2 linked regions of the Paraglaciecola sp. L3A3 genome follow. Each later gene encodes a partner of the first gene's protein in a complex. Links are inferred from orthologs where the notes say so. Each region holds a gene or a part of one and is shown on either strand. Other genes may lie near its edges. The genes, in order: GQR87_RS19440 and dsbB.

The links.
Region 2: the proteins of GQR87_RS19440 (region 1) and dsbB are in contact, whole or in part, in a solved structure (PDB 2HI7), measured with the Escherichia coli proteins. The link is inferred for Paraglaciecola sp. L3A3 from one-to-one orthologs.

Annotation. Positions count from the first base shown.
Region 1 is NZ_CP047023.1:4,708,314-4,719,672, reverse strand. The notes cover bases 5,702-8,521. They hold GQR87_RS19440 (thiol:disulfide interchange protein DsbA/DsbL), read left to right. Parts: upstream 5,702-6,709; coding sequence 6,710-7,333; downstream 7,334-8,521. Other genes in these bases: GQR87_RS19435 (CHASE domain-containing protein), read right to left, coding at 7,577-8,521; GQR87_RS19445 (ammonium transporter), read left to right, coding at 5,702-6,257. Also shown: mrcB (penicillin-binding protein 1B), read left to right, coding at 1-428; tmpT (thiopurine S-methyltransferase), read right to left, coding at 890-1,537; GQR87_RS19470 (hypothetical protein), read right to left, coding at 1,559-2,137; GQR87_RS19465 (RpiB/LacA/LacB family sugar-phosphate isomerase), read right to left, coding at 2,375-3,013; GQR87_RS19460 (hypothetical protein), read right to left, coding at 3,155-3,799; GQR87_RS19455 (hypothetical protein), read right to left, coding at 4,007-4,381; GQR87_RS19450 (P-II family nitrogen regulator), read left to right, coding at 4,663-5,001; more of GQR87_RS19445, read left to right, coding at 5,019-5,701; more of GQR87_RS19435, read right to left, coding at 8,522-10,282; GQR87_RS19430 (beta-N-acetylhexosaminidase), read right to left, coding at 10,351-11,359. UniProt on the Escherichia coli protein: Required for disulfide bond formation in some periplasmic proteins such as PhoA or OmpA. Acts by transferring its disulfide bond to other proteins and is reduced in the process. DsbA is reoxidized by DsbB. Required for pilus biogenesis.
Region 2 is NZ_CP047023.1:1,812,743-1,824,091, forward strand. What follows is about bases 4,120-6,929. They hold dsbB (disulfide bond formation protein DsbB), read right to left. Parts: upstream 5,878-6,929; coding sequence 5,362-5,877; downstream 4,120-5,361. Other genes in these bases: GQR87_RS07590 (fumarylacetoacetate hydrolase family protein), read left to right, coding at 4,120-4,408; GQR87_RS22350 (hypothetical protein), read left to right, coding at 4,405-4,800; GQR87_RS07600 (YcgN family cysteine cluster protein), read left to right, coding at 4,803-5,294; nhaB (sodium/proton antiporter NhaB), read right to left, coding at 5,879-6,929. Outside these bases: long-chain-fatty-acid--CoA ligase FadD, read left to right, coding at 1-1,236; rnd (ribonuclease D), read left to right, coding at 1,309-2,472; GQR87_RS07580 (YcgL domain-containing protein), read left to right, coding at 2,475-2,759; GQR87_RS07585 (lytic transglycosylase domain-containing protein), read left to right, coding at 2,752-3,732; more of GQR87_RS07590, read left to right, coding at 3,737-4,119; more of nhaB, read right to left, coding at 6,930-7,471; fatty acid metabolism transcriptional regulator FadR, read left to right, coding at 7,700-8,410; GQR87_RS07620 (Dabb family protein), read left to right, coding at 8,638-8,982; GQR87_RS07625 (hypothetical protein), read left to right, coding at 9,004-9,384; GQR87_RS07630 (hypothetical protein), read left to right, coding at 9,463-10,917; GQR87_RS07635 (sterol desaturase family protein), read left to right, coding at 10,986-11,349. UniProt on the Escherichia coli protein: Required for disulfide bond formation in some periplasmic proteins such as PhoA or OmpA. Acts by oxidizing the DsbA protein.

The sequences.
Region 1 (11,359 bases):
CCTTAGAAGGCACCGCAAAAGCCCTTAAAACAAAATTTCCAGATATTAATATGGCGGGTAAAACGGGTACCACAGATGATTATCGCGATAGCTGGTTTAGTGGGTTTGATAAAAATATATTGATCACTAGTTGGATAGGTAAAGACAACAATCAACCTGTTAATTTAAGTGGTGCCAGTGGCGCTATGCAGTTGTTTATAGGGTATCAGCAGCAACAAGCACCTAAGTCTTTGGTCAGGCGGTTTCCGGCTGGTTTAGCTATTAGTCATTTTGACATCACTACCGGTCAACTAAGTAAAGCGGGCTGCGTCGATACTTATAGTGTGCCAGCTATTACCGACGCCTTACCACCAGTACCCAAACAGTGTTTTGGTGAATCCAGAGTACCTGAAAAACCTAAAAGCTGGTGGCAGAAAATTTTTGATTAAGAGCAGAATAAAGCAGTGTAAGAGCAGTAGATAGGAGATAGTTGAGCTTAGGGACAAGACTATCGACCGACCTTAAAGTCCGTCATTCCTACACATCGACGCCTTGTTCAAAAACCGCTGAATGCATTTCGTTCATCAATGGTATCTCTAACTTGGATGATCTGGAATCTGCTGTTTTTTATGTATTAAGGCTGCCGACCCAAGTTGAACATTATGTCTGTTAGTCTACTGAACCTGAGCTCTAGATAAGCGGAGCCTCTCGATAACGCTCTTTTTGTGCCTAGATGCGTTGGATTGTCTAGCAATAACACGTTATTACGTACGACAATCCGCCTTGCTATCCACCAAAAATTTCGTCAGCGAGCCATTCTCGAAATAAAATAACTAGGGGGCTAACGAGTAATGTATTAAATTTTAGGTATAAATTCGATATTTCCGACACTTCTTATCCAGAGTTCAGGTTACTGAATCTTTTTGGCATCTAGATGCCAGATGTTTTCAACAATATTCAGATTACCTTTCACAGCGTCCTGTACTTTATCTTCAGCTAATAAATTGAGCAGATAATTATCAGCGTAATGAGCTTTTAGTTCTTCTTTGCTTATAGAAAATGGAGGACCTTGCATAGTTGTTTGGTGGTACTCAAAGGTAATTAGCAATTGAGGTGCAAACTGACTTAAGGTTTGTATATGTTTAGCATAACTAACACGAGTCACTTCAGGTAAAGCTACAAGCGCGGCTCTATCGTAAACTGCGTCTATTTGGCCAACTAGATGTTGAGTTAAATTCAATATATCGCCAACATATATATCAATATCCTGTGCACAATAATGTTTCCCATCTGGTAGTTCATTAACTGTTGGTATCAACTCCAGTTCGTTAAATAATTGAATAATTGCAGATTCGATTATTTCGGCCCCAACCACCTTAAATCCCTGTGATAACAACCAAGCAATGTCCAAGGTTTTTCCACATAAAGGGATAAATATTCGGTTGCTGGGTGACAAATTTAAATGGCCTATATTTTTAATCAGTAAAGGATTCGCAGTCGGTTGATGAAATCCAATTTCATTGCTGTTCCATTTGTTTTGCCAAAATTGTTTTTGCATAAATTTCTCTGCTCAGTTTTTTTATTTAAAATCACAACTACAGGGGGAGAAAGTAGCCGATTCTGATGTGAATATTTGCTCTTTTTCACATTTCACATAATTAGTATTAATTTCATCAGGTGTATCGGTTACTGTCATAAGCTCAATATGCTGGTTATTTTGGTTGAATTGCAATGAAATTAAAGAGGATGTATCAACCGAAACTGCATCACCAGAGCTATAAATGATCACTTTAGCTAGTTTTGTCATTGGATGTTGGCATACGCCTTTATATTCAAATTTAGCATTTTTTTCTAGCACAGCAGCACCATATTTGATGTCGTCTATAAACAACTGCGCCTGTAATTGCATATCATCAAGGCCTGTTTCTGTTAAGTGTAACTGTTGTTTTTGAGTGATTTCTGCTATGAAGTTTGCATCAATAATAATTGTTCGGTTAATAGCTGGGTAATCTGGTGTGCTGGAATCGATGACGTTAACTTTATAGTTTGACGGTTCTTTTGCCCAAGTATTGAGAGCCAGTAGGCTAAGTAGAAAGACAACAAAAAGAGGGCTCACCTTTATATTTTGAGGCTTAGTTGTTGAGTTTATCTGTTGCAAACTTATGTCCTGTAAACTTGTTGTTTATTGTCGAGGGGTAATTCGGCTTTTGATATTTTTCGCCTGCAACACTTCTTGGTTAATATGCTTTATTTATGAACAACGTCCTTGTTATCCATTTGTTTGCAGCAAATTAAAGCGGGTTGTGTTTAATCTTGATAAACCTTGTCACTGTGTTTGTTTTTTTAGCGATATTGAACAGTCGTAGGCTTACCCCCGCGGTTTTTAAATAACCCGTTATGCTATAAGAGATTTCACATGAGCGATAATATCTTGGTCTTGCCCATGTTCGAATAAACAAGCTTGGAAACGTTCACCTGATACCGCGGTTTTAACCAACTCTTGATCTATGCCTTTAAGCGATTCTAAAAAGTTACCTTTCATAACTGACGCTTTTACTTCAGATAAAATGTTGGCATTTTTAACCTGAGGCTCTCTGCGTTCAACTGGATAGCCTTCGCCGCGTTCGCCTGTTAAGGCTTTCTCAAAAATATAACGTGCGTTTAGTTCAGCTCCCCAGCCAAAACCTTTGGCAAATGCTAATGCAAGGGCATTACCGTTATTTACTTGGTTAAACAAGAATGCATCTGATGGGTCGATACAGTAACCACAAAATACGCCCTGATGAACATTAAGCGCCATCATTGCGCCTTGTCCTGTGCCACAACCGGCAATGACAAAATCGATAGCTTTTGCATTAATTAATATGCCTGCCATTATGCCTAAATGGATGTAAGTTAAATGATGGTCGTTTTCACTATTCATTCCTACGTTGAATACTTGGTGATCTAAGGGGCCTGCAACCGTTTCTAATTCATTTAAAATAATCGGATTTTTAGCCGCTTGGCTATTTTCCATCATCAATGCAACTTTCATTTAATTGTTCCTAATAAGAGTAAATAGTTTAAAACGAGTTGATTATAACATTTGCTGCAGCCGAATGACCTCATCAGCTAATTTTTTCTGTTGTGGGTTAATGTGCTTGAAGTGCCTTTGTGATACTGCTTAAGTTGCTGCTTAATCTTGGATCACCAACGACTGTGGGTGTTTACTTAGCGGTTGTTGATACTTCGAGTCTAGATGGGTTTCTTTGTTGATACGTTTGTTAATGAAACCGTTAATATCAGGTTTACTAGTACAATCTATTTTTCCGCCCATAAAACCTAATAGCACGGCCGTGGTTTTTCTGGCAAGGCCGTCACAGTTTGCTCTTATCTTGATCTTATCAATCAGTTTTTGTTCTTCGCTGACAAATTGGTTTGGCTTAGAAGAATGGAGAGTGGGGGAGTTTTTTTGTTGCTGATAATCGCGCCGAGCTTGTTCTGCCATTTGTTCATCTTGTTGCACATTAAATGCTTGTAAGTGTTTTCCCGCAGTACCAGTAAACTGACTGTTGATTTGAGTATTAGCTGCTTGTTTAGTTGCTAGGTTAGTCAGTGGTATGTCTTTTACTGCTTGTGGTTTTTTCTCTACTATCGACTTTATCTGTTTGACTGGCTGAACTGCAGAGGGAATCGTTTTAGGTTGTTGTTGATTAGATTCAGTTTTAACTGGAATTGGCGGGTTGGGTTCAGGTTCAATTTGCGGCTCTGTATCTGGGGTGGCTATTTCTGCTGGTTTGGGTAATTCGAATACGAGTTTAGCCTGAATCAGTTTTTGCACTTGTGGTTTCGCTATATTTTTCGACGGATGAGTTACTGAATGGTGTAAAAATAGTAATATGAACAAATGAAAAATCAATGATAGGACAAGGGTGGTGAACAAACTTTTATTTTTACTAAACACTCAGGGCCAAATACTTAATAAAAGATAAGTGAACATAAATTAATAGAGTCTTGTCTGGGTATTAAGTTCAAAACATGTTGAGGGTTAAAGCCCGAGTTGCAGTATTTTTAGCGCCTCTCTTTTGTCATTAGTGACATCTACTCTAGAGTCTGAATCTGCAAAGATCATACTGCTGATTTTCTCAATTTCAGTATTTTGTGTATCCTCAACCACTACTGCTATGTGTGTAGGTCCTAATGTAGACAAGGTTTTTTTACCTAACATGGTAATACCAATAATATCTTCTTCAGTTAAATTTGAGCCATCGATATCTGAGTAATCAATCAGTAGCTTTCTATTAAGTTTAATTGCCTGTTGGTATTCAGGACTTTGGATCATAAAAATCATATCTAGGGCGTTAAGTTCTCCTTGAAAAGTAATACACGAAATATCGTCTAATGTAGTTACAATAAAATGCATGTTTATTCCTTATTTTAGAGTTGTATAACGACCTTAATTTAAGATAGTACAGCTTGTCCAAAAATCATTTCTTTTTATCCCTAACAAACATTCATTCTCAATGTTCTGTTTTGGTGCAATTGTACAATTATGCACCTGCAAAGTGCTTGTGTAGATTGATATTACCCACAAATAAAGCTTAACTGTATGATTTATATGAAAATATATTGTTGGCACAAGACTTGTTTTATCAATTGCAGAATTAGCTATTTATATAAATAAAAACAACTGGGAGCAACAATATGAAATTAGTAACTGCGATCATTAAGCCTTTCAAGCTTGACGATGTGCGCGAAGCAATTTCCGAAATTGGAATCGATGGTTTGACTGTAACTGAAGTTAAAGGTTTTGGTCGCCAAAAAGGACATACCGAATTGTATCGTGGCGCTGAATATCAAGTAGATTTTTTACCAAAAGTTAAACTTGAAGTTGGCGTTAAAGATGAACATGTGGAGCGTTTAGTTGAAGCCATTGTTGGTGCCGCTAAGACTGGAAAAATTGGTGACGGGAAAGTGTTCGTCTATGACTTAGAACATGCCGTTCGTATCCGTACTGGCGAAACCGATGGCGAAGCCATCTAGATATTGAGGAGATAGACATGGAAATTACTTTTGAATTGGGCTATGCCCTAGATACCTTTTACTTTTTGATCTGTGGCGCATTGGTTATGTGGATGGCCGCTGGTTTTACTATGCTCGAAGCGGGTTTAGTTCGTGCTAAAAACACTACAGAAATTTTGACCAAAAACGTTTCCTTGTATGCGATTGCCTGCATCATGTATATGATTTGTGGTTACGACATCATGTATGGTGGCGGTATATTCCTTGATGGTCTTATGGCTGATGGTGCAACTGGTGTTACTGAAGACCCAGCTACATATGCTCCTTCTGCAGATTTCTTCTTCCAGGTAGTATTCGTAGCGACTGCTATGTCTATTGTTTCTGGTGCGGTTGCTGAGCGTATGAAGCTTTGGGCTTTCTTAGCCTTTGCTGTTGTTCTTACAGGTTTCATCTATCCTATGGAAGGTGCTTGGACTTGGAATGGCGACGACGTATTTGGTATGTATAACCTAGGCGACAATGGTTTCTCTGACTTTGCTGGTTCTGGTATTGTACACATGGCTGGTGCCGCTGCTGCTTTAGCTGGTGTATTACTGCTTGGTGCTCGTAAAGGTAAGTACACTGCTGATGGCCGTGTACACGCAATCCCTGGCTCTAACCTACCTCTTGCGACTTTAGGTACATTCATTTTATGGATGGGCTGGTTTGGTTTCAACGGTGGTTCTGTATTAGCTACTGCTACTGTAGAAAGTGCTAACTCTGTTGCTATTGTATTCTTAAATACTAACGCAGCTGCTGCTGGTGGTTTGGTTGCTGCTTTACTTCTAGCTCATATCTTGTTTAAGAAAGCTGATTTAACTATGGCATTAAATGGTGCGCTAGCTGGTCTAGTGGCTATTACTGCTGAACCTTCAACTCCTACTCCTTTACAAGCTACATTGTTTGGTGCGCTAGGTGGTATCTTAGTAGTGTTAAGTATTATTAGCTTAGATAAACTTAAGATTGATGATCCAGTTGGCGCTATCTCTGTTCACGGCGTTGTTGGTCTATTAGGTTTGTTATTAGTACCATTTACTAATGACGGCTCTACTTTCAGTGGTCAATTATTAGGTGCTGCTACTATCTTTGTATGGGTATTTGTAACTAGCTTCATTGTATGGTCAATCATCAAAGCAGTTATGGGTATTCGTGTTAGCGAAGAAGAAGAGTTTGAAGGTGTGGATATCAGTGAGTGTGGTTTAGAAGCCTACCCTGACTTCACAACTAAAAAATCTTAATATAGGTTGGTTTGATGGAGAGGTAGTCTCTCCTCAAACAGAATAAATGCCCTGTATTTATGGCAAACTAGATAACACCGAACGTGAAAACGTCCGGTGTTTTCTTTTTTCTGGCGAGTTTTAATTGCGCTTATTTTGCGTTGCTAAAACACAAATGAGCACTTTGATTATGTGCTTTTAAATTCTCGCTGAGTGTACATTTATTTATTGGAGTTGGTATTAAGCAAACATAATTAAATTCGATAGGTAAATGATGAGTGGATTCTGATTTTTATAGCCTGTGACTTGCGCTAGTTAAATCATTTATTAGCCGCTCTGAAATGGGTTTATTGGTTTGTTTTTGTAAGTTTAGCTTCGGATTTTCGTTTATAACTGGTTACAATCTGTAATCGGCATTCAAGAAAAGCTGTGATAACCTTCACCGATAATATTTTTTAAGAGATCTAAATATAATGAAAAAAATCCTACTGGCAATCTTGGTCACCTTAATTCTTCCTTTGCAGGCATGCGCTCAGGAGCAGTGGAAAGAGGGTGAGCACTATGAAGTGATTAACGATAAAGCTACTGAAAAGCGTGAAATTGTGGAGTTCTTTTCGTTTTGGTGTCCTCATTGTTTTAACTTTGAACCCATTGTTAAAAATGTCAAAACTAAGCTAGATAAAGATGTGTCATTCACTAAAGTTCACGTTAACTTTATGGGCTTTACCAGTGCTCAAATTCAAGATGATGCAACCACAGCCATGTTAATTGGACGTGCGTTAAAAAAAGAAGACGCGATGAATCAAGCAATATTTAAATATATTCATGTACAAAAATCTTCGATTACTGGTTTAAAAGATCTACAAAATATCTTTATAGTAAATGGTGTTGAACCTGCAGATTTTGACAAAATGGCGAAAAGTTTTGGTGTTAAGAGTATGGTCAATAAAAACAATAAAACTATTGCAGAATATCGTAGACATGTAAGTAGCGTTCCTTCGTTTATTGTAAACGGTAAATTTAAAGCTACCTTTACTCGCGATATGACAGCTGACGATATGGCTGATTTATTAGCTTGGTTAACCAGACAAAAATAGCTTCAGCGTCGATATTGGTAAATTAACCTGAACTCGGGATAATGAGTGTCATTTAAATCTGAGTTTACATGCGATTCAAACATTTAGAAATATACACCCAGTTACGTTTGAGTTAAGGCTTACTCGATGACGGAATTCTTGTGAATAGAAAGGAGGGTTTTCTAGTAATACTGGCTATTACTAGAAAACCTAACACAGATAGGCGTAAAAAGAGCGTTATTGAGAGGCTCGGCTTATCCCGACTCATGTTACTTTACCGGGATTTAGTGTGCTGATTATGGTTGATAATAAATGTTCTTTTTCAAACGGTTTGGCGATATAGGCATTAAAACCTACCTCTTTATAAAGTTTTATGTCTTGTTCAAATGCATTCGCCGTTATTGCTACAATTGGTAAACTTGGTTGTTCCGTTTTGATTAATTTACAAGCTTCAACACCACCCATTATTGGCATTTGAATGTCCATTAAAATAATATCGACCGAAGTAGTTTCAACAAAATCTACCGCTAACTGGCCGTTATCAACCATATAAAGAGTCAAATCAAGATCACCTAACATTGAGCTAAGTACCAATTGGTTTATTTCGTTATCTTCGGCAATGAGTACTGTTTTACCAATTAACAAGTCTGTAGATAACACATCAGAACTTGCCGTTTCTTCCATCGAGTTCACAGCCTCCAGCGGTAAAAATATTTGGACTTTTGTGCCTACATTTTCTTTACTGAATACTTCGATTCGCCCTCCCATCATATTGACTAATGAGTGAGTAATAGACATTCCTAAGCCGGTACCACCATAACGTCTAGTAATAGATTTATCAGCTTGTTCAAAACGTTCAAATAATAGTAATTGGGCCTCTTCACTCATGCCAATACCTGAGTCTTTGATTATAATTAAAACACCACCAGTATCATGATGTTTTATCGTCAAGCTGACTTGTCCTCTCTGAGTAAACTTAATGGCGTTAGATAATACATTAAGCAATATTTGTTTAAGTCTGAGTTCATCAACTTTCCAAATAGAGTGGGTTAAATCAAGATTAATAATGAGTTTTAAGCCTTTCTGCTGCAGGTTAGCTATTAATTCAGCCTCAATAACCGCAGTTAATTCTGATAAGTTAACCGCCGTATACTCCAAAGTAAGTTTACCGGCCTCAAGTTTAGACAAATCTAAAATATCATTGACTAACTTGTTAAGTGTCGTAGTCGATATAGTCGCAAGCTTGAGTAGTTCAGATTTTTTATGGAAATCAGTTTCTTGCTGCAATAACTGCAAGGTGCCGAATATTCCATTTAATGGCGTACGAATTTCATGACTCATATTGGCTAAAAATTCTGACTTAGCAATATTGGCTTTTTCTGCTATTTCTTTAGCCTCGGCTAAAGCTTGTTCTTTTTCAATTTGCTCAGTCAAGTCGTAAGCAATACCAATATAACCTGTTATATCGCCATGTTCATTTTTTAGGGCACTCAAATTAAGCATTACCGGAATATGTCGTCCATCTTTTGCAACATAGGTCCAATGCCAATGATCTGCTATTTTTTTATTGGATTTAGTCGAAAACACCTCAAAACCGGGCTTAATTTTATAACCCAGCTCTTCGGTTAATTCTTGTGCCCGTTCTACTATTTCAGACAATAAATGAAATTTTGCCGGCGTTTCTTTTAACAACAACTCATCGGCCGAATAACCTAATAGTTTTTCTGCTGCAGGATTAAATAATGTAATCAACCCAGATGTATCTGTTGCTATGATCGGGTAATTAGCATTCTTTAATATTCCAGTTTTTAATGCTGTGGCATTACTCATTTCTTGAGTACGTTTTTTAACTAAAAACTCTAGTTGTTCATTCGTCTCTTCTAACATTGTATCCCGAGCAATTAACAGTTGCTGTTGGTGATTTCGTAATTCCTCTTTACGAATATATGCTAGGGTAAGACTCAAGACCATAAGTGCTAACACTACAGTTAATATCATGTACTGATAAAAAGTAGTGTAACTTTGTATGTTTTTGGTTTTTTCAATGTAACTATTTTCAGCAACCGCGGTAAACTCCCAAAGTCTACCAAATACAGTGATTTTTTCAGAATAAATAACCGAGCTATTAGCAGAACTAATTAACTGGGGTTGGTAAAAAACGGTGCGTTTATTATTTGAGATGTCAGCAATAGTTAGGTCAATGCCCTCTAGAGATTCATAATTGGCACTCAAAACTTCATCAATCAATATTGGTGCATAAGTCCAACCAAGTGTATGACTGAGTTTACCAGCAGGATCTGCTGGTATTTTGCTTGAGTCATATAGAGGCAATAGAATTAAAAATCCATGTCTAACTTTTTTATCTGCCTGCACCAAAGTAATGGGCGAGGTAATTTGAATTTGATTATTGATTGCCGAACTTATTGCCGCATTTCTGCGCATATCTTCAGAGCCAATATCAAGACCGACAGCACTTTTATTCAGTTCTTCAGGCTCGATATATCGTATGATAAATAAACTGTTATTATGACTGTTTAGTTGTCGTAAATTAAAGCTATTATCAGGTCTCATTTGTTTTTGTTGTTGCAAAAACTCGGCTAGGTCATGCTGCTCAACTTTCTGGATAAATCCTATGCCTCTAACACCAGGAAATTCTTGTTGAAAGTTCCTATTTTGAGAGTAGGTATGCATGGTTTGATAATCAAAGTTTTCTAGGGATACAGTAGAAATGAGGCCATGTAATCCCTTCAATCCATATGAATAAAAAGTAATACGTTCTTCAAAATCAGACTTTATTTTGAATAAATCATTCTGCAAAGTTTGGATGACTAAATTATCTTGTTCTTTTTGTTTGTTGTTTTCGGCTTGAAACGAAATATAAGCCCCAGCAATTAAAATGATCACTGGAAAAAATAATGATTTGATGACTGTTTTTTTGAAGAAAAGTTGAGACAGTTTAGAATGCTTCATGCATAACCTTATTAATTACTATTACTTCAATCAATTTTTAGCTTTAGCTTCGTCTAGTTTTACTCTTATTACCAATTTAATTCCGGCTCTTTATAATATTCAATATTTAGACTATCAAGTAGAGGCCTTAATAAATCTAGACGAGTGAGAAATTGTTGATAGTTACGATTTTTTTCTTGGCTCCAACCTAATTCGGCTGTTACCAATAAACGTGGCCATAGTCGATTATCAGCAGTGGAGTCAGTATGAACTAATTCTGACCACATTGCAGATTCAACCCCCTTAACCTGTTTATATTTTTGTGGATTCAGTTGGTAAGCTCTTGCCAGAGGAACCCCCTCTTTACGACACCAGTCATAAGTGTTTGGTTGGCCAGCAAAGTTGCCATGATCAAAATAACTATAGGTGCACGGCGATAAAATGATCTGATGACCACGGTCCAGAGCCGGTTGAATATCATACTTATCGTTCCATAATTGTAATAGAACATCTGTTTTATTATCGGCAACTGACCCTTCTTCCCAAGCAATTGCGGTTCGTCCTAAGTCTTCCACTATACGTGTAGCGCGAGCTATAAATTGAGGGTACAAAGGATCTTTAATTTCATCGCCTCCGATATGGATATATTCCGATGGAAACAGACTTACAATTTGACTCAATATATCTTTTACAAAGGGATAAGTTATGTCGGGCTTGGTTAAGCAAAGCTTACTAAAACCCACTTTTACGCCGCTATAGGGAGATAAATTAGTCACATCATCACAAGCTAATTTATTATAAGCGGCAATGGCCGCCTGGGTGTGACCGGGTAAATCTACTTCTGGAACAAGGGTCACATGACGAGCTTGTGCATAACTGACAAGTTCGCGTATTTCTGCTTGGCTATAAAAGCCATTACGTCCACCTTCAACTGCGCTTGCACCACCCACTTCGGTTAATTTTGGATAACCTTCAATTTCAATACGCCAGCCTTGGTCATCTGTTAAATGTAAATGTAAGCGGTTAAGCTTAAAACGCGCCATTCGGTCAATATGAGCTTTAATATATTCCACAGGTAAAAAGCTACGGGCTACATCT
Region 2 (11,349 bases), 2.9 Mb from region 1 along the record:
ACCAATGTTGAGAAAGTCTTACTGACTTCCTTGGGCGACATGTTATCCCCTGTGAAAAAGCTGCTGACAAATTTTGTAGTCAAATATATTAAAAAGTTAGTGCCTAAATACAATTTGCCTCAAGCTGAGTCATTGTTAGATGCCTTAAATAAAGGTCGAGGATTAACCTACACAAGACCTGAAATTAAAGGCGATGATTTAGCCTTTTTGCAATATACAGGGGGCACAACAGGGGTATCTAAAGGGGCGATGTTAACCCATAGAAATATGCTGGCTAACCTTGAGCAAAACTCACAAATATTTGCCACTGTAGTTGTTGAAGGTGATGATTTAGTGATTACGGCTCTACCTCTGTACCATATATTTGCTTTACAAGTGAATTGTCTAACTTTCATTAAGTTTGGTTGTAGCAATTTATTAATCACTAATCCTAGAGATATGTCAGGGTTTGTGTCTGAGATTGCCAAGTATCCATTTTCTATCTTTTTAGGGGTTAATACTTTATTTAATGGTTTATTAAACACTCCTGGTTTTGACAAGCTGAACTTTAAAAATTTAAAGTTTGCTTTAGGTGGAGGGGCTGCAGTACAACGACCTGTGGCTGAAAAGTGGCAAGCAGTAACCGGTAAGGTTTTATTGGAAGGTTATGGTCTAACTGAGTGCTCACCTGTGGTGACCGTTAACCCACCACAAGTAGAAGAATATACCGGTTCTATTGGTATGCCGGTGCCGTCTATTGATATTAAATTAATGGATGATGACGGTAATGAAGTTGCCCTTGGTGAACCTGGTGAAATGTGGGTGAAAGGCCCTAACGTTATGAAAGGGTATTTAAATCGTCCTGAGGCAACAGCTGAAATTCTCAAAGATGGCTGGCTGGCCACTGGCGATATTGCAACTTGTGATGAAAAAGGCTTTTTCTATTTGGTTGATCGTAAAAAAGATATGATTTTGGTTTCGGGCTTTAACGTGTTTCCAAACGAAATTGAAGAAGTCGCGGCTATGCATCAGGATATTGTTGAAGCCGCTGCTGTAGGTATACCACATAAGGTCTCTGGAGAAGCCGTTAAAATATTTGTGGTCAGCAAAGCGGCAAGTTTAACGGAACAAGATGTGATTGATCATTGCCGTAAAAACTTAACCGGTTATAAAGTTCCGAAAAAAGTTGAGTTTAGAGACGAGCTTCCTAAAAGCAATGTTGGTAAGATACTGCGTAGAGAACTTAGGGATCAATAATCCTATTATACTGTTTATATAATACTTTATAAAAAACCGGCTCTTGCCGGTTTTTTAATACTTTGGAATTTCATGCAATACACTTTTATTACCGATGAACACGCCCTTGCTGAGTTTTGTTTACAAGCTAGTCAAGCCGAAGCTATTGCGGTGGACACTGAATTTGTCAGAACGCGAACACTTTATCCTCAATTAGGGTTAATTCAAATTTATGATGGCAAACAACTGGTGTTAGTTGACCCATTACCCATCAAAGACTTTTCCAGCTTAACCGAGCTGTTAAGCAATCCTAATGTAGTGAAAGTGTTACATTCTTGCTCGGAAGATTTAGAAACTTTTTGGCATGCATTTAAGGTCATGCCTAGTCCAATATTTGATAGCCAGTTTGCCGCTAGTTTGGTTGGTATGGGAACTTCATTAGGTTATGCCAAATTAGTAGAAACTATGTTGGGTGTCACTGTCGACAAAGGCGAATCACGCACAGATTGGATAGCAAGGCCACTTCGCGAAGAGCAATGTGTATATGCTGCAAATGATGTGTTGTATTTATATCAATTGTATCCAGAGCTAAAAGCTAAAGTGCAAGCACAAAATAAGTTATCTTGGGTTTATGCTGAAATTGAACAATTATCAGTTAAAAAGCAGAGTAATATCCCATTAGATTATGTTTATTTAGCTGTGAAAAATGCTTGGAAATTATCGGGACGTTCAGTACTAATTTTACAAAAATTAGCCGCATGGCGAACTGAAACTGCTCGTAAAAAAGATATGTCACTTAATTTTGTGGTACGAGAAGAAAATTTAGTTGAGATCGCGAGAGTTCAGCCGCAAAGTAAAAATGAGTTACGTGCTATTCAAGGTATAAATCCTCATGAAGTCCGCATTCATGGTGATGTCTTAATCGAAATTGTTACTAGTTGTTCACAGGTCCCGGCTAGTGATTTCCCCTCAAGAGTAGAGCGATTGAATGACTTTGATGATAATAAAAATACTGTTTCGGCCGTGCGTAAGATCTGCAATAAAATAGCAGAAGAAAATAATATCCCAGTGGAGTTGGTGGGTTCAAAGAAACAGATTAATCAATTATTAAAATGGTGTTGGTTTAAACAAGATGAAACCCGAGCTTTAGGTTTACGTCCGGATTTAATTAGCAGTTGGCGCAAGCCGTTATTTGAAAATGAATTATTAAATATAAGTACTTTGCACTTAGCTAATGTTATGTCTAAGGAGTGTTGAGCATGTTGTGCGCCGTTTATAAAAGTAGTAAAAAACAAGAGACCTATTTATATGTGCCAGGCAGAGATGATTTTTCTAAGGTGCCAGCATCTTTAATGTCCACTTTTGGTACGCCAATATTTTTAATGATTATGCCTTTAAAAAAAGATAGAGCATTAGCCAGAGTCGATATAGATAAATTGCGTTCGGAATTAACCCTTAAAGGATTTTATTTACAACTGCCTCCACCCAGCGAAAATATGTTAAAAGCTCATCTTAAACAAATGAAATCTGAGGAAGATGAATAAGCTGATGTATAGAATTTTATTATTATCGTTCTTTTTATTATTAAATCAGTCACTTAGTGCGAAACCAGTATTTGAAGAATATGTCAAAAGCTTAAAAGATGAAGCCATCAGCAAGGGGTATGAGGCTGCTTTTATAGAGCAAACATTTGCTCGGGTGAAACTCAGAGAAAAAGTTGTTAAGGCAGATAAAAATCAACCAGAAACTAAAATAACATTAGATAAATACTTAGCCACTCGCGTGCCTGATTGGAAGGTACATAAAGCCATTAAATTACTGAACGAAAATAAAGAAGTGTTAGCGCAAGTTGAACGTCAATATGGGGTGCAAAAACGTTTTATTGTTGCTCTTTGGGGTAATGAAAGTAATTTTGGTAGTATTCAAGGTAATCATCCCGTCATTTCGTCATTGGTTTCTTTAGCGTTTGATGGTCGACGTGAGGCTATGTTCAAAAAACAATTGTTTGCGGCATTGGATATTTTAAAACAAGGTCATATTAGTCAAGATAAATTTCTCGGTTCTTGGGCTGGCGCTATGGGGCAAAGCCAATTCATGCCAAGCTCATTTTTACATTACGCCGTTGATTTTGACGGTGATGGTAAAAAAGATATTTGGAATAATAAAGCTGATGTATTTGCCTCCATTGCTAACTTTCTTAAATCTGAAGGCTGGAGTGATAAAATGACTTGGGGACGACAAGTTAAAATTCCAGAAACGTTTGATTTGTCTAACCTAGGCTTGAAACGGGATAATGTTAAGTCACTTAAAGAATGGCAAAAACTAGGGGTCACTCGTTATTCTGGAGAAACATTACCGAATGTTAATTTATCCGCTTCTTTAATTGCACCAGATGGCCCGAAAGGGCGTATATATTTAGCGTATGAAAACTTTCATACACTAATGAAATGGAATCGTTCTAGTTATTTTGGTATTTCAGTTAGTTATCTAGCTGACCGGATTAAAAAAGGATCTTAGTGCTATGTTTGACTATACTCATCAAAACTGCGAGGGTAAAAATATTAACCTTGAGGTTGGAAAGGTAGTATGTGTCGGCCGTAACTATATGTTGCATATTCAAGAGCTAAATAATGATGTACCAGAGCAACCATTGCTATTTATGAAACCTAGTACCGCTTTATGTTCGGTAGTAGAACCTGTAAGCATTCCTAGCAATCTAGGGGAATGCCAAAATGAACTTGAAATTGCGGTGTTAATCGATAAACGCTTAACGAAAGCTACGCATGATGAAGTGGTAAATGCTATATGGGGAGTAGGCTTAGGACTAGATTTAACCCTTAGAGATGTACAAACCAAATTGAAAAATAAAGGGCAACCTTGGGAAAGAGCTAAATCATTTGATGGTAGTTGCCCAATGTCAGGTTTTATCCCATTATCAGAAGTTGATTCTTTGACTGCTTTAAAATTTAACCTAGTAGTTGATGGGGAGTTAAGGCAGCAGGGGAATTCAAAGGATATGATTATACCCATAGTTGATTTGTTAGTTGAAATATCTAACAGTTTTACTTTAATGCCGGGAGATATAGTGATGACAGGAACACCAAAGGGAGTTGGCGCGTTAAAGTCTGGTGAACACTTAACCCTAGAATTAATGGACCATTTTTTACTAAAGACTAAGATAGTTGAATTATGAATTTTGAGTTTAATTACCAAATTGATACTGCTAACAAAATACTTGTTTGTGAATCAGAAGGCGAGATATCCGATATTATCGAGGTGGAACATCTGATGAAAAACATTATTAAGTTAGCGGGTAAAAATCAATTAAAAAATGTTGTGCTTGATGTTACTCAGTTAAAAATTAGCTGTTCAAGTTTTGCTCTTTCTAACTTATTGATTGATGCTAAAGAAGCCAAATTATTGGGTGATATTAAAATAGCCAGAATCGTAAGCAGCGAACACAATAACCAGTATTTGATTGGTGAGATTGCAAGTAAATTGCAACTCGCAATTAAAAACTTTGAAACAAGAAGTGAAGCAGTGCTTTGGTTGTTGTTTAATAAATTACCCGAAAGAGATATGTAACTGTGGATAAATTTTGGCAAACTAAACGTCTTGAAGACATGGACAATAAAGAATGGGAAGCTTTGTGTGATGGTTGCGGAAAATGTTGTTTACACAAGTTTATAGAAGATGAAACGATTGAAGCAGCAGAAGTTACGGATCATATTAAAAACGGTGAAAATGTTCATTATACCAATATAGTTTGCGGGTTATTGAACACAAAAACCTGTTCATGTACGCAATATGCTGAGCGTACTAAGTTAGTTCCTGATTGTGTGAAATTAACTAAAGATAATCTCAAAGATATCTTTTTTATGCCGCCGAGTTGTAGCTACAGACGATTACATGAGGGCAGGGGCTTACCTAGCTGGCATCCGTTATTAAATAAAGGTAAAAAGTCGGCCATGCATCAAAATGGCATGTCAGTCAGAGGCAAAACTGTGTATGACCATGATGTGGATTTAGAAAAATTTGAAGATTATATTGCTTTGTGGCCTGTGCAAGACCTTGATTAATCAGCCACTACTCTAATGATAAAAAGCTCTTTGATTGTTGTGATACAAAGAGCTTTAATTGGCTTATTTATAAACTACGTTTTAGTATCATTCTAGAACTTAATACAACCACTAATATCGCTGAATATATAGCAAAAACAATTATCATCCATTGCGGCATACTCATATCTAAAAGCGACCAATTAATATCACCACAATCACCTGTTGCGGCAAATATGTTGGGTAACCATTCATGCAAAGGAGCCCATGATGGGAAGTTAGGAACAATTTCGCAAGTGGCAAAAAAAGGATTAGTTGCCGTTTGGATATCAACATGTTCGATGGCAATAAATAAGCCCCAAATTGCAGATACTCCCCAACTGACAAAACCCATTATTCTGGTGAATAAGTTATTGATTAACATTGCAGGTAAAGCAGAAAACATGATGCCAAATACAGCTGTTCTCTGATAAATACACATAATGCAGGGCAATAATTCTAAACCATATTGAAAGTATAAGGCTGCAAGTTCAAGAACTAGGGCAGAAAGAAATAATCCGCCCCAAGCTTTGGGATTATCAGCTAGATTTTTTAATAACAACATATTAATGAGCTACAGGGATATTGTCTGCTGCGGCAGCAGCCGCGGCTGAGTGATGTTCAATTAAATGGATGTCATATAGCCAACTAGTTAAATCAATCAAACCTAAGTAGGTTGCAGCTAAGCCTGTCAGTGTCAGTACTATGGTATACGGTAAAGCCATGTAAACCATAGTGCCGTATGACAACCTAAGTAAAGGTGCAATAGCAGATGTTAATAAGAACAAAAATGCCGCTTGGCCATTAGGGGTTGCGACACTAGGTAAGTTAGTACCTGTGTTGATAGCCACTGCCAATAAATCAAATTGGTCACGAGTGATGGCACCGCTATTTAAAGCCGCAGTGACTTCTGTGATGTAAACCGAACCGACAAACACATTATCACTGACCATGGAAAGTAATCCATTGGCCAAATAGAACATTACTAATTGTGTTTTACCCTCAAAAGTTAATACCCAAGAAATAACAGGAGTAAACAAGCCTTGATCTATGATCACCGCTACTACACCAAAAAAGACGCATAACAAAGCAGTAAAAGGCAGAGCCTCTTCAAAGGCTTTACCAATAGAGTGTTCATCGATAACACCACTCATGCTAGTAGCTAAAACTATAATCGATAAACCAATTAAACCTACTGCTGCAAAGTGCCCAGCTAATCCAACCACTAACCAAATTGCAATTAACCCTTGGATCGTTAATCTTGTTTTATCTTGTAAGGTTAAATTAGCATCCACGTGTTTGCTGTAATCAGTTAAAATCTCTCTAACAATAGGCGGTAATTCTGCGCCATAAGTAAACAGTTTAAATTTTTCTACAACAAAGGTTGTTGTTAAACCTGCAATAAATACCGGAATGGTGATAGGTGACATTCGAACAAAAAATTCAACAAAATCCCAACCTGCTTTATCGGCAATAATAAGGTTTTGTGGCTCACCCACCATAGTCATTACACCACCTAGGGCTGTACCAATACCGGCATGCATCATTAAATTACGTAAAAATGCTCTGAAAGATTCTAAGTCTTGACGACTTGGGCTAGGTACTTCTTCGTCATGTGAATGGTCATGGTCCGCTTGGAAGTCTTTTCCTGACGCGACTTTGTGGTAAATAGAATAGAAACCTAAGCCCACAGTAATAATGACTGCAACAACAGTTAATGCATCAAGGAATGCAGATAAAAATGCTGATGAGGCTGCAAATGCGATAGATAGTGCGATTTTATTTTTAAGTTTTAACACTAATTTAGTAAATAAATAAAGAAGTAACTCCTTCATAAAATAAATACCGGCTACCATAAACACTAAGAGTAAAATAACTTCTATATTCACTACCATTTCGTGTTTCATATGTTCTGGACTTGTCATACCGATAAATAAGGCTTCCATCAGTAATAAGCCACCCGGCTGTAATGGATAACATTTTAATGCCATTGCAAGAGTGAAAATAAACTCTACTACTAGTGCCCATCCAGCTATATAAGGATTATAAATAAACAACAAAGGATTAATAATAAGAAAAGTAATGATAGCTTGTTTGTACCAAGTTGGCGCTTTTCCTAAAAAATTTGCTGCGACAGCTCGAGGGATAGACATTTGCATTATTATGGTTCCTTGCAACACAATATTATATTATGAAACTATTTAGTTTCTCAGTGTAAACAAAATTTGTCTTAAAATCCCATACTTAGATGATAATTTGTTAAAAATTAACTGGCCTTTAAGTAAGAATTGACTACAAAGTTAAAGTTTCATTGTTACCTACAATTATCATCTGGTACAATCAGTTTCGAATATTCAAAATAACAATTATAACGAAGTGAGTTGTTGATGATATATAAGGCCCAAAGTCCAGCAGGTTTCGCTGAAGAATATATAGTTGAATCGATTTGGAGTGGACGTTTTCCTCCAGGTACCATTTTACCTGCAGAACGCGAGTTATCTGAGTTGATTGGCGTTACACGTACAACGTTACGGGAAGTGTTACAACGGCTAGCCCGTGATGGTTGGTTAACTATTCAGCATGGTAAGCCCACTAAAGTAAATAACTTTTGGGAAACATCTGGCCTTAACATTTTAGAAACTTTAGCTCGTTTGGATGAAGACGGCATTTCTGAACTTGTCGATCATCTTTTAGCTGCTCGCACTAATTTAAGCGCGGTATTTATTCGTGGTGCCATTCATACTAATCAGCAAAAATGTGTAGAAATTTTGAATGCTTATCTAGAGCTTTCTGATGATCCACAAGTATTTGCTGATTCAGATTATCAACTGCATCATGATTTGGCTTTTGCTTCAGGTAATCCTGTTTATGTGTTAATGATGAATGGCTTTAGAGGGTTATATTCGCGAATTGGTGGTTATTATTTTTCAATTGAAAAATCTCGCGATTTGACTCGAGAATATTACAAAAATTTATTAACTCTTGCAGAAACAGGTGATTATAAACAAGTACCACTTACTATCAGAGAATATGGTCTTGAAAGTGGAAAAATTTGGCAAGAAATCCGCGACGATATCCCCAAAGGTATAGTCGACTAACTAGTTACATATCATTTACCATTCGTTATATTTTTCATTTTATGGCTCAATTAAGTGGGCCATTCCTCTTTAAAAATCAAATTTCATTAGTTCTATGTTAAACAGTATTAATTAAATATTACTGGGTTAGGGTATAGTGAACAAAAATCTTAATTGTCATTCTATTTAAAAGGTGAATAATGAAAAAATTACTTATTATATTAATAACTTATTTAGGAGTTTGTTTTATGGCTAATGCTGAACAGAATAAAATTGAAGCCGGTGGTTTTGTACATTCCGTCTATTTTTGGCTTAATAACCCAGAAAATGCAGCAGAACGTAAAGAATTTGAACATCACTTAACCAAATTTATTAATTCTTCTAAGTATGTAAAAAGTAAACATATTGGAACTAAAGCTGCATCTGATAGAGATGTAGTGGATAGTAGTTATGATTACACTTTAGTGGTTACTTTTACTAACAAAGCCGCTCAAGACCTTTATCAAAGTGAAGATGTACATTTAACTTTTATCAAAGATGCTGCTCATCTATGGGGAAAAGTGGTGGTGTATGATTCACAAAGTATTCTTTAATTCAGAGTGTTTTAAAAATAAATGAAAGTGTGGAGAGTAATACATAAAGCACCCGTTCGTGTTATTCGCATTAAGAAGCTTAAGGTTAAAATTAACCTTAAGCGTCAAATGTTGCTGATTAAACGTGCGCTTCGTCAGGAAACTGATGAAACTAAATCTATGCTTAAAACTTATCGGAAATACTCACAAGGGCAAGCTTCAAAAGAAGAAATGATTGAAGCCAATGCTCAATTTTTTGATGTGATTAAAGGTGTGGGTATTGGTATATTTGCGGTTTTGCCCTTTGCTCCTATTACTATCCCATTGGCAATTAAACTAGGCAGAATGGTCGGAGTTGAAATATTACCCAGTTCTTTTTCTACAAATAAAGACGCAGTGACAATTGAATATACTAAAGACTAATTTTTATACTATATTTTGTGTAAGATATTGCTAAATTAATAGTAAATACGATCAATTTGACCATTTAAGCGATGAGTTGTGTTAAGTAAACAAAATAATACCAGTTACACAATGTCAGTCGATCTATTGATCAAGGCTATTAGTGGGCAAAATCCTCATAGCCCTTCTTTGTACGATCATGCCAAAGATTATTTTAAAAATGCTGAGAAAAATGCAACCAAACTTAAATTAATTTCTGATCAGATTGATAAATTATACAATCGATCTGAGTATTTTGTCAAAGCTAATGCTAAAAACCATTCTTTGCAGATTGAAAAACTAAAAAACGATTTAAACCAAGAGCGTATTCGTCAACAAGCTTGTAGATTAGACCGATTAAACAAAGCCATAACAATATGTATGCATATACTTTCTTTATCAGAAGGTGACAATTACGAGCAAACACAGTATAAAAGTGGCAAATTTTTAACCACTATAGCGCTCTTTTCTCCAGGCGAAGGTAAACAATTAGCTGAAATTCATCAGACTCTTAAACCCGCATACAAAACTGTTTTAAGTTTAAGAATGTTAGATAAGTTAATGTTAGATGGCACCATTCAAAATCCCTATATACTGAAAGAATATGATGTTAAACAACGTTATGTGCCTGAGGCTGCTAATCATATTTGTTATACCCAAGCCGTACTTATGCCCATTATGCTTGCTGCTATTTTCCAAGATATTGGATTTCAACACCCTAAACTAGCGACAATCTTGGCTGGAGAAGAAGATGACAAAGACAGGTTTCGCTTATTAAATAAAGATGAGCGGCAACAAATGTTAGACATGAATTATCAATATACAATTGATTATTTAAAACATGGTTTAGGTTGCCAACTCAGTCCAATAGCAGAAAAACAACAAGCAAGCGCTTTTTCTGAAGCTGAACAAGAACGTTTAGATTTTCAAATATCATTAGTGGAAGGTGCTAATTTCAGCAAACTCGGCACCAGTGAAATTATTAAAATACCGCAAAAATATTCATCCGTTATTTTTTCTACAAAAGAAAATTTCAGCAAAAAATCTTGGACCAATGCTTCTATTCTTGTTGCTCAATTAGCAGTCAAAAAACAAATAAGTAGTCAGCTCGCAAAAGTATTTGTCAGTATTGTTGGCCAATTTCCCCTTGGTTACGGTATTGTATATATCCCGAATGACGTATTCGGCAATGAGATTGAACAATATGAATATGCCATTGTCACCGAACTTAACCCTAAACAGTCGGAACAGCCGATTTGCCTACCCGTAAGCAAGAACCTAGTCTTTACAGAGTTTTGTATAAATGAAGAAATTGAAAAAGATCGGAATATGCATTTTCATAAAGCACGAAAAAAGCTAGAAAACAGATCTCAAAAACCGGTGTCCGAAATTTCGCAAAAATTAGAGCATGCTTTTATACCGGAACATATTGATGAACCGCCCCCTTTTTATTGGGAGCCTCATAAATATTTTTGTGTACTAGGAAATCAAAATTTATGGAATATAAAAGCATAGTTATGCGTTCTGTTGGCGTTTCTACCTCCTCAGAGTTAATAAAATTTAGAAAATGTAGTTAATTAAATATGAACAATGAGGCCTGGCTACGTATCGGTAGCTTTATCAGCGTACTGCTGATCATGATGATTTGGGAAGCTTTGCGGCCCAATCGTATTTCTCCTGTGGCGAATACTAAACGTTGGTTAACTAATTTCTTTCTGGTTTTTTGTGGTGCCCTTGTTGGACGAGTCATGGTTCCAGCCGGTTTGGCTGTGGCAGCTATTTATGCCCAGCAGCAAAACTTTGGCTTATTTAATCTTATCAATTTACCTCCTTGGTTGGCTATCTTGCTGGCTGTGATCATGCTTGATTGTTTGATTTATTGGCAGCATAGGGTATTTCATATTGTGCCAATGTTATGGCGCTTACACAGAGTGCATCATGCTGACC